One region of the Acetobacterium wieringae genome, then DNA from elsewhere that is predicted to be linked to it. Evidence: a T-box and tRNA genes for the amino acid it is inferred to sense, from the RefSeq annotation. Region 1 holds a T-box; the other regions hold tRNA genes.

Region 1 (3,275 bases):
GATGCCCTGTTGAAATTCATCAATGCGTTCTTCCCGCTTGATTATTTCTTCAACCAGCTTTTCATTCCCATCCATGATGGATTCACAGGCAATTTTAAAATTCTTAAAACTCATTTCGGCCAGGCGATTTGTTTCTTTGACAACCTGACCTAAAGCAACGGAAGGATTATTGAGCAATCGATCATCCAATTGCAATCCTTTTTCTTCTTCTTTCTCCGGATAGATCCGATCCAGAAAGGTGACAAAATAACCAATCAGGGGAAATAACACAATGGTGTTGGCTACATTAAAAAAGGTATGCGCCATGGCAATTTGTCTTGCCACATTAGGAACCACCTCACCACTGCTACTGATAAATACGCCGGAAATACCGACAATGAATTCATAAATGGGATTAGTCGCCATGATGCTGTCCATTCCGACCAACAGGATCATCACCCAGATAGCTCCAAATACATTAACAAACAGGTGGATAAAGGCCGCTTTTTTTGCAGCTGTGGAGGTACCAATGCAGGAAATCAGAGCGGTCACACAGGTTCCAATATTGGTACCTATTAAAATGGGAATACAGATTTGGATCGCACCGGTTCCGCCAATACTGGCAAATACCCCTGACAAAGCCAGTGCCTGGAGCAAACCAATGGAGGCACTACTGCTTTGTATGATACCAGTGATCAGGGTTCCGATCAGAACTCCCAGTAGTGGATTCTTTCCATAGGTTGACAACAGATAAATGAAATCCTCACTCTCCCGGAGTGGCTCCATTGCCGTTGACATCGCAGCGATACCAAAGAATAAGATCCCAAAACCAAGCATGATACTGCCCCAATCCCGATTTTTTTTGCGGGAACTGAACAGCGTTATCAGGGCACCAAAGCCGATAAAAACGGGTGCGAGTTCCGTCACATTAAAAGCAATTAATTGAGCAGTAACTGTTGTTCCAATATTGGCACCGAGAATAACCCCAGCCGCCTGGGTAAGTGTCATCAATGCAGCATTGACAAAACCAACCACCATCACTGTTGTGGTGCTGGAACTCTGAACAATCATTGTGACAACGGTTCCCACCAGTATCGCTTTGACCTTATTATTGGTCAAAACTTCCAGTAGTTTTTTCATTTTTGTTCCGGCCACCGTTTTTAAGCCTTCGCTCATCATGTGCATCCCAAAAACAAATAACCCTAAACCTCCGAAAAGGCCAATCAGCATTTCTAACGTCATTATTTCCTCCAAAATAATCATTGATTAAGGTAACATTTATTTCAAAATTAATAAACATCACGAAAGACCAGCTATCGCAACTCAATCTTTTAATATTAACCAGGGTAACTATATTCCTCTGAGTTATATCACCTTTTTGAATTTAACATAATTTTAACATTAACCAATGGGCAAGAGAACCTTTTTTTAATTTTTTTAATTTTCTTTTTTGTTATCGTTTCATTATTATCATCAACCACGTTAACAATATTTTCTTTGTCATTGAGGTTTTATTTCAAGAAATGAAAACGAAGTTCGTTTAAATAACAAAAGTTTAGGTTGACATCAGGGCTTGTATTTGATATTCTTCATTCTAGTTTACAAATTAATAGCAAAAGCGTTGAGAAAAGAATAACTCAGTGGGTCAATGGTTTAAAGCGAACAGATGCTGGTGAAAGATCTGTAATCAAACTCTATGAATGGCACTTTTTGAGCTGCGATACCATTAATTCTTTGGGTGATTGACTGGTGTTGCCGTGAAATTCGTTAAATTTTTAAGGTGGTTTGTCATTTCTGGCAGACAACTTGGGTGGAACCGCGGTTATACCGTCCCTTGTTTTTTAACAAGGGACGGTATTTTTTATTAAACCAAAATGCTATTTAAAAATAATGTTAATCAGGAGGAAAAAAATGTCAGAATTTACCATGGCTGAAATTGTCAGTCTTGCCAAAATGAGGGGAATAATCTTCCCCGGTTCAGAAATTTACGATGGTCTTGCCAACAGTTGGGATTATGGCCCACTGGGTGTTGAAATGAAAAACAACGTTAAAAAAGCCTGGTGGAAGAAATTTGTTCAGGAATCACCTTATAATGTGGGGCTGGATGCTGCCATCCTGATGAACCCCAAAACCTGGGTCGCCTCGGGACATGTGGGAGGCTTCAATGATCCGCTGATGGATTGCAAAGCCTGTCAATCCCGTTTTCGAGCTGATAAGCTAATTGCTGACTACTATTTTGAAAAAGGCGAGGATGTCATTGTTGATGCCTGGTCCAACGAAGAAATGAAGACTTTTATCGAAGAACACAACATTGTCTGTCCGGAATGCGGTAAAATGGATTACACGGATATCCGTCAGTTCAATCTGATGTTTAAAACCTTCCAGGGGGTTAATGAAGATACCGCCAGCGAAATCTTTCTGCGCCCGGAAACAGCCCAAGGTATTTTTGTCAATTTCAAAAATGTTCAGCGAACGACCCGCAAGAAAGTACCGTTTGGAATCGCCCAGGTTGGTAAGTCCTTCCGAAATGAAATTACACCGGGTAACTTTATTTTTAGAACCCGGGAGTTTGAACAAATGGAACTGGAATTTTTCTGTGCGCCTGGCACCGATCTGGAATGGTTTGATTATTGGAAAGCGTTCTGTAAGAAATGGCTGTTTGACCTCGGGATGAAAGATGAAAATATCCGCTTCCGGGATCACGAGAAAGAAGAGCTTTCCCATTACAGTAATGCCACCACGGATGTGGAGTTTCGCTTCCCCTTTGGCTGGGGCGAGCTTTGGGGCATCGCTGACCGAACCGATTTTGATTTAACCCAACACCAGAACCACTCGGGAAAAGACATGAAGTACACCGATCCGGTTACCAATGAAAAATATATCCCCTACTGTATTGAACCATCGTTAGGGGCTGACCGGGTTTTCCTGGCCTTCTTATGCAACGCCATGGAAAAAGAAACGATTACCAGCGGTGACAAAACCGAAGAGCGCAACGTCATGCGGATACATCCCTTCCTGTCGGCCTACAAGGCTGCTGTCTTACCGCTTTCTAAAAAACTAAGCGATAAAGCCCTGGAAATTTCCACCCTGCTGTCAAAACACTTTATGATTGAATACGACGAAGCGGGCAGCATTGGCAAGCGTTACCGACGTCAGGACGAAATCGGTACGCCTTTCTGTGTCACCGTCGATTTTGACACCCTGGACGATGAATGCGTTACCCTCCGGGACCGCGACACCATGGATCAGGTTCGTATCCCCATCGCTGAAGTGGTCGATTATATTACGAAGCGGAT
Region 2 (3,275 bases), 740 kb from region 1:
GATCTTGATAAGAAGGAACTGGAAACAAAAAAAATTATCGGCATCGTCCCCCAGGATACGGGCTATGATTTTGTATTTACTGTTGATGAAGCCTTAAAAAAACAATCCGGTTACTTTGGGATCAAAAACAACAAGGCCTATATTGATGAAGTTCTGGAGGCCTTGTACTTAACCGAAAAACGTAGTGCCCGCATTCGGGATCTGTCCGGGGGAATGCGCAGACGGTTTCTGATTGCCAAGGCGCTGGTTCATAAGCCCAAAATCCTGATTCTCGATGAGCCAACAGCGGGTGTTGATATTGAAATGCGCCATACCTTATATGATTTTCTGGTTAAGCTGCATCAGTCCGGAACCACGATCATCCTGACCACCCACTATATTGAAGAAGCTGAAAAGCTGTGCAAGCGGATTGTGATTATTGATGGCGGGAAAATTATTGCTGATGAACCCAAAGAAGAACTGATGGATGCCTTTTCCCGGGAGTCAATCATCGAGGTTCACTTTGATCAGGCGCTTAATCTGGCTGACTTTGATTTTTTAAGTGACTATCATCCGCGTATTGAAGATAAAACCAGGCTGCAGCTGAAAGCCTCAAAAAAGACTTGTCCAAAGTCTTTAGGCAACTATCGGAGAAAAACTTAGAATTCACCAATCTGGTGGTCGAAAGACCAAAACTGGAAGATATTTATTTAAATATCATTAAACATTAGGAGAGCAAATGAAAAGTAGAGTTTTTTATAACAGAGTTGGATTTGCAACCCTCTTAAATAAAGAAATCCATCGGTTTATGAAGGTTCCGGTACAGACAGTACTGGCGCCACTGATTTCGAATATATTATATATGCTGATCTTCGGGGGAATGCTGCAAACCAGAGAAGTCGGGATTGATGGAATTAGCTATCTCAATTTTCTGGTTCCCGGTTTAGCGACGATGGGAGCAATTTTTGCGGCCTTTCAAAATCCCGCTTTTTCAATGATCTCACAGAAATTTCAAAACACCATTCAGGATCTAAACAGCTATCCCATCTCACTGGCAGAAAAAATTCTGGCTTTTGTCTTTGGTGGAATGTTTCGCGGGGTGCTGGTTGGCATTTTGACTTATGTGGCGACGATATTTTTCGTGGGCTATGAAGTTGCATATCCAATCTTTTTTGTCCTCTCACTGACGGCAACGTCCTTTGTTTTTGCCTCCGTGGGTTTAATTGCCGGTCTGGTACTGGACAATTTTGAAAAGATGAATTTTGCTTTGGCAATTATTATCACGCCACTTACCTATTTAGGAGGGGTCTTTTTTGAGGTTTCCAAACTACCGGGATTTCTGGCCAATCTAATCTATCTCAACCCGATCTTTCCGCTGGTTAATGTTTCCCGATACGCCTATATCGGCGTCTGCGAGGGCAATATTGTGATACACGTTCTTTTGACAATGGGATTGCTGATCAGTTCATTTTTGATTGCGGCCTATATCTTCAAAAAAGGTGTTGGAATTAAAATAGTCTAAGCCTTGTTGCGGTTCAGACTGACCGAGTTTTGAGCGCCCATAAAAAGAAAAAATAATTAAAAAAGAGTTGACAACACTGCCTATTTCAAGTATACTAACACTTGTCTCTAAGAGAGGCAATGCGGGTGTAGCTCAGTGGTAGAGCCCTGGCCTTCCAAGCCAGTCGCGAGGGTTCGATTCCCTTCACCCGCTCCATTTTTGCGAAAAGGATTGAGCGCCTGTAGCTCAGTAGGATAGAGCAACGGCCTTCTAAGCCGTGTGCCAGGGGTTCGAATCCCTTCAGGCGCACCATTTTTTAGTTTGTTTTTATATCGTGGTGGGTATAGTTCAATCGGTTAGAGCGCCAGATTGTGGTTCTGGATGTTGTGGGTTCGAGTCCCATTATCCACCCCATTTTTTTATATCGTTATTATTTTTATAGGGGTATAGCCAAGTTGGTAAGGCACCAGATTTTGATTCTGGCATTTCGTAGGTTCGAGTCCTGCTACCCCTGCCATTTTTATTAAGCAGAGAAAAGAAAAACAGCATCTGACCCATTAACTCAGTCGTTTTAAGACAAATAAATATTAATTAATCTATCTGACCCATTAGCTCAGTTGGTAGAGCATCTGACTTTTAATCAGGGTGTCGGGCGTTCAAGTCGCCCATGGGTCACCATTTAAAAAACAGAACCGCAGCGATTGCGGTTTTTTTATTTTTTGAAAAATTAAAATGACGAAATGGTTGTTTTATAATGGGTTGGGGTATAAAAGTGAGATCAGAAGCAACCGCCCACATCACTAAGGAGCAGCGATGAAAGAAAGAAAAACCGCAAAAAAAATTGTAAAAATACTTGGTATCGTATTGGTAGCTTTGGTTATTGGGATATTGACGTATTTGGGGGATTACTATCATGCCGATCAAACGGCTCATGATGCCCTGATTTCAAGTGATCAGGTGAATGTTCGAGAGGAAGGTAATCTGACGATATTTACGCCAACAGCAGGTCAGGATGAAACAGGCTTTATTTTTTATCCCGGCGGGAAGGTGGAAGACATCGCCTATGCTCCGTTAGTACAGGCACTAGCAGAACAAGGCTATCCGGCAGTGATTGTCGGCATGCCCTTTAATCTGGCGGTGTTTAATATAAATGGAGCTGATGCGGTAATCGAAACCATACCGGAGATTGAGAATTGGGTGATGGTTGGGCACTCCCTGGGTGGGGCGATGGCCTCGGACTATCTGGCTGGACATGAAGATCAGGTATCCGGGTTGGTGCTCTTAGGTGCATATCCCAATGAATCGCTGACTCAAAGCAGTCATCCGGTACTAAGTCTCTATGGCAGTGCCGATCAGATTATTGATCAGCAGGGTCTGGCTAAAGGCCGGGATAAGATGCCGCGGGAAGCCAGCTATTATGAAATTGCTGGGGGCAATCACAGTGGCTTTGGCAATTATGGATTGCAGGCTGGCGATGGTACAGCATCGATCACCCAGGCTGAACAGCAAGTGATCACGGTCGAAAAAATTATGGAAATCTGGAAAGGAAACTGATATGATAAGAGAAAATTTGAATAATAATGTCAGAGAAATCACCTTGGCTGGCGGCTGTTTCTGGGGAACGGAAATGTATTTTAAAGCCATTAGGGGAGTCATCAAAACCGAGGTCGGTTATGCCAATGGCAAAACCCAAAATCCCACCTACGAGGATGTCTGTCATCACAACACCGGGCATGCTGAGGTAGTTAAGGTCACCTATGACAATCAGGTGATCAGCCTACCATTTTTGTTGAGT
Region 3 (3,275 bases), 380 kb from region 1:
AAGAAGTTTGGTACAGCAGTAATCTTGTCGGGGGGGCTCAGCCGACGAATGGGATATGACAAAAAAAAACTACGGATTGATGGCGAAAACATCATCAATCGCATTGTTAAACAGCTTTCCTTAGATTTTGAGGATATCATTATTGTCGGATCAAAACCTGAAAATCTGCCCGAAATTGGAGGAATTCGGGGTGTGTATCCGGATGCTATGGAGTTGTCGGCATCCCTGGTTGGTATCTATACCGGTCTATTGCATGCCCGGTCTGAGTATCTTTATGTAACGGCTTGTGATATGCCGGTTTATAATCATGATTATGTGGTATACATGAAGCAGCTGATAAAGAGCAATCCTGGGGTAGGCGGTTGCGTTACCCGTTTTGAAGAGTGGATCGAACCCTTTAATGCGTTCTATCGTGCTGATCTTGGCCCTAAAGTAGCTTCTTTCCTGGAAACAGGGCGCAAGAGCATTTATAAATGCTTTGAGCATGAAAACCTCTATTATATTGATGAGAAAAAAGGGCGAGAGTTCAGTCCCGACTGGGATATGTTCTGCAATTTAAATACCCCCAGTGAGTTAAAAAATCATATCAAAAAAAGACGAGACTTGATTTAATCGGGATCGTGCGGCATAATATAAATCTGAAGGTCATGCCGGTAAATGATTCGGATCGGTGGCCTTTAAAAAGGAGTAGCATGAGTTTTAATGTATCACTGATTAGTTTTTTTGTCCTGATAATTGCCTATTTTATCCTGGTGGAGATATTTACCGTGCTTTTTCGTCTGACCGGTCTGCGGGAAGATAAGGCCCGTTTTCAGGCGGTATCCTGTATGACGAACAGCGGCTTTACCACGAGAGAAAGCGAATTGATCCTTAATTCGGCGGCGAGGCGTAATTTGGCTCGAGTGATGATGCTGTTTGGCTATCTGTTTGCGGTTTCCGGGGTTTCGCTTTTAGTCAATTTATTTATTCGTTCTTCAGGGGATCAGATCAATTGGATGACAATACTTTATTCACTGGTTTTTCTTGTGGTAATTTTAGTGATAACCCGATCAAAATGGATCATCCGAAAATTTGATGAATTAGTGGAGCGCCTGGCTAAAAACAAAACAAAGGGAGCATTTTGTAATAATGTTCGCATTCTGGAAATGTTTCACGATAAGCTCATCGCTGAGGTTTTTGTAACCTGCATTCCCCCGGAGATCAGAGATAAAACCTTATTGGAAATGAATTTTCGGCATACCTATAAATTAAATGTTTTGTTAATCAAACGGGGGAATATAATCATGGATCATGTTATTTCTTCTGATGAAATTAAACAGGGAGACCGGGTTTTGATCTATGGTTCAAAAAATAATATAATGGAATTATTTAAAGACAGCATATAAAATATAAAAAAAGTTTCAAAGTGGGTTGACAAAGCCTACGTATTTTGTTATTATAATCAAGCACGTTACAGATGACAGCATTGCTTAGCGGATGTGGCGGAATTGGCAGACGCGCTAGACTTAGGATCTAGTATCGAATGATGTGGGGGTTCAAGTCCCTTCATCCGCACCAATTATAAGCGGAAGTGGCTCAGTGGTAGAGCATCGCCTTGCCAAGGCGAGGGTCGCGGGTTCAAATCCCGTCTTCCGCTCCAAAATTTAATAAATTTGAAGCGATTTGGGCGATTGTCCGAGTCATTCTTTTTTAATCTACTTATGTGCGCCCATAGCTCAATTGGATAGAGTGCCTGGCTTCGAACCAGTAGGTTGGGGGTTCGAGCCCCTCTGGGCGTACCATAAACGTGCTTAAACAGTCATTCGTGGCTGTTTTTTATTTACCCGAAAGTTTGTTGAATGTCATCTGATCAAACGTAATAAGAATAGGAAAATGAAATGAAACCAGAAATCAGTATTAACAAAGCAATTTTACATGTTTTGGATACCAATGCAAGTATCCCGGTGTTATCGGACATGCTTTTAAATATGACGGTGTTGATCAAAGAATATGTCGAAAAACATGTGTTAAGATCGCTAAAGGATCCGGAAATTAAACGAACCATGTTTCGGGTGGGGAGTCCTTTTAAAGAGCGAATCATTGATTATAAGAATAATCCCCATGAGCTGATCCGAGTTAGCTCTGAAATATCGCAGTTGTTTTTTGACTATATGCTGGAAAATATAGAGATACCCTCCGCCGATCTGGTTTTTGTGGACTTTAACATCGAACATGAAAACTATCTGGGAATTTTCAAATTTAATTACAAACAGGGATACATCCACTACGTCAATACCGACAATGGTCTGACAAATGATATTCTGGTTCAGCCCTGTGTACTGCCAACGGAAAGTCAGAAACTGGATGAGTTTATTCTTATCAACCTGGCCAGCGATGAGCTGCTTCTAAAGGAAAAACAATATCTGATCAATAACGAGAAGGCTTATTATATTTCCAGCCAATTGATTTTTTGTGAGCCGGCGATTTCCGAAAAGGAGGCTTTTGACATTATTGATAAAACTGTCAAAGAAGTGATTGTCAGAGAATATGGCGGTGATTATGAAAAGCTGAATGCAGTTAAAACGGTGTTGGCAGGCGACTATGAAACCGAAAACGAAATTGATGTCGATAATCTGGCTAAAGTCGTTTTTGATGGGGATTCGACCATTCAGGAGCGTTTCAGATCGTCGTTGGAAGAAAAGGGGCTTTATGATAAAAGGATTCCGGTTACGTCAAATATCGAAAAGAAAATATTCAGTAAGCAAAAGTTCATTACCGATACCGGTATTGAAATCAGTATCCCTACGGATCAGCTAAAGCGAAATGACATTATCGAATTTAAAAATAATCCGGATGGTACCATTTCGGTGGAGATCAAAAATATCGGGCTTTTAAACCACAAGTAACGATCTGCTGTCACCAGGATGGTGTTTGCTACGATGAGCGGAAGATTTGGAAGGAAGAAGTTTATGGATAGGCAAAAGACATATAAATTAATCGAAAAAAACACTTTTACCTCGTGTGTTCCATTGATCAGCGCCAATCGTAATGAACTGTTGGCTGATGTTGAAGTGGGGGTGGCAAATGGCTGTGATTTTCTGGAGTGGCGCCGGGATCATTTTATGCCGGGAGAGATTCTTACTGTTGCAGACGAACAGGATCTGCTGAGTGAAATGAAAATCAGAATGCCTGATCAGGGGCTGATTTATACCTTTCGCAGTCATTATGAAGGTGGTGCTGTCGAAACTTCCGATGAGATTCGGGCAGACGCAGTGATGGCTGCGATAAAAAGTAAC

What was found. A T-box is a leader RNA that pairs with one kind of tRNA and senses whether it is charged. The one in region 1 lies ahead of CHL1_RS05055 (glycine--tRNA ligase), so its partner is inferred to be a tRNA-Gly.
Region 2: it encodes a tRNA-Gly, which carries the amino acid that the T-box ahead of CHL1_RS05055 (glycine--tRNA ligase) is inferred to sense. The anticodon was not compared.
Region 3: it encodes a tRNA-Gly, which carries the amino acid that the T-box ahead of CHL1_RS05055 (glycine--tRNA ligase) is inferred to sense. The anticodon was not compared.

What each region holds. Positions count from the first base shown of each region.
Region 1 is NZ_CP097897.1:1,029,941-1,033,215, reverse strand. Features, by position in the region: gene CHL1_RS05060 (Na/Pi cotransporter family protein) at 1-1,221, opposite strand, end outside; T-box leader at 1,592-1,817, shown strand; gene CHL1_RS05055 (glycine--tRNA ligase) at 1,891-3,275, shown strand, end outside.
Region 2 is NZ_CP097897.1:290,720-293,994, forward strand. Features, by position in the region: gene CHL1_RS01390 (ABC transporter ATP-binding protein) at 1-642, shown strand, start outside; gene CHL1_RS01395 (ABC transporter permease) at 719-1,501, shown strand; tRNA gene CHL1_RS01400 (tRNA-Gly) at 1,623-1,696, shown strand; tRNA gene CHL1_RS01405 (tRNA-Arg) at 1,716-1,792, shown strand; tRNA gene CHL1_RS01410 (tRNA-His) at 1,818-1,894, shown strand; tRNA gene CHL1_RS01415 (tRNA-Gln) at 1,921-1,997, shown strand; tRNA gene CHL1_RS01420 (tRNA-Lys) at 2,083-2,158, shown strand; gene CHL1_RS01425 (alpha/beta fold hydrolase) at 2,294-3,034, shown strand; gene msrA (peptide-methionine (S)-S-oxide reductase MsrA) at 3,036-3,275, shown strand, end outside.
Region 3 is NZ_CP097897.1:651,234-654,508, forward strand. Features, by position in the region: gene CHL1_RS03095 (molybdenum cofactor guanylyltransferase) at 1-612, shown strand, start outside; gene CHL1_RS03100 (TrkA C-terminal domain-containing protein) at 693-1,385, shown strand; tRNA gene CHL1_RS03105 (tRNA-Leu) at 1,473-1,557, shown strand; tRNA gene CHL1_RS03110 (tRNA-Gly) at 1,565-1,639, shown strand; tRNA gene CHL1_RS03115 (tRNA-Arg) at 1,705-1,781, shown strand; gene CHL1_RS03120 (nucleoid-associated protein) at 1,878-2,885, shown strand; gene aroD (type I 3-dehydroquinate dehydratase) at 2,949-3,275, shown strand, end outside.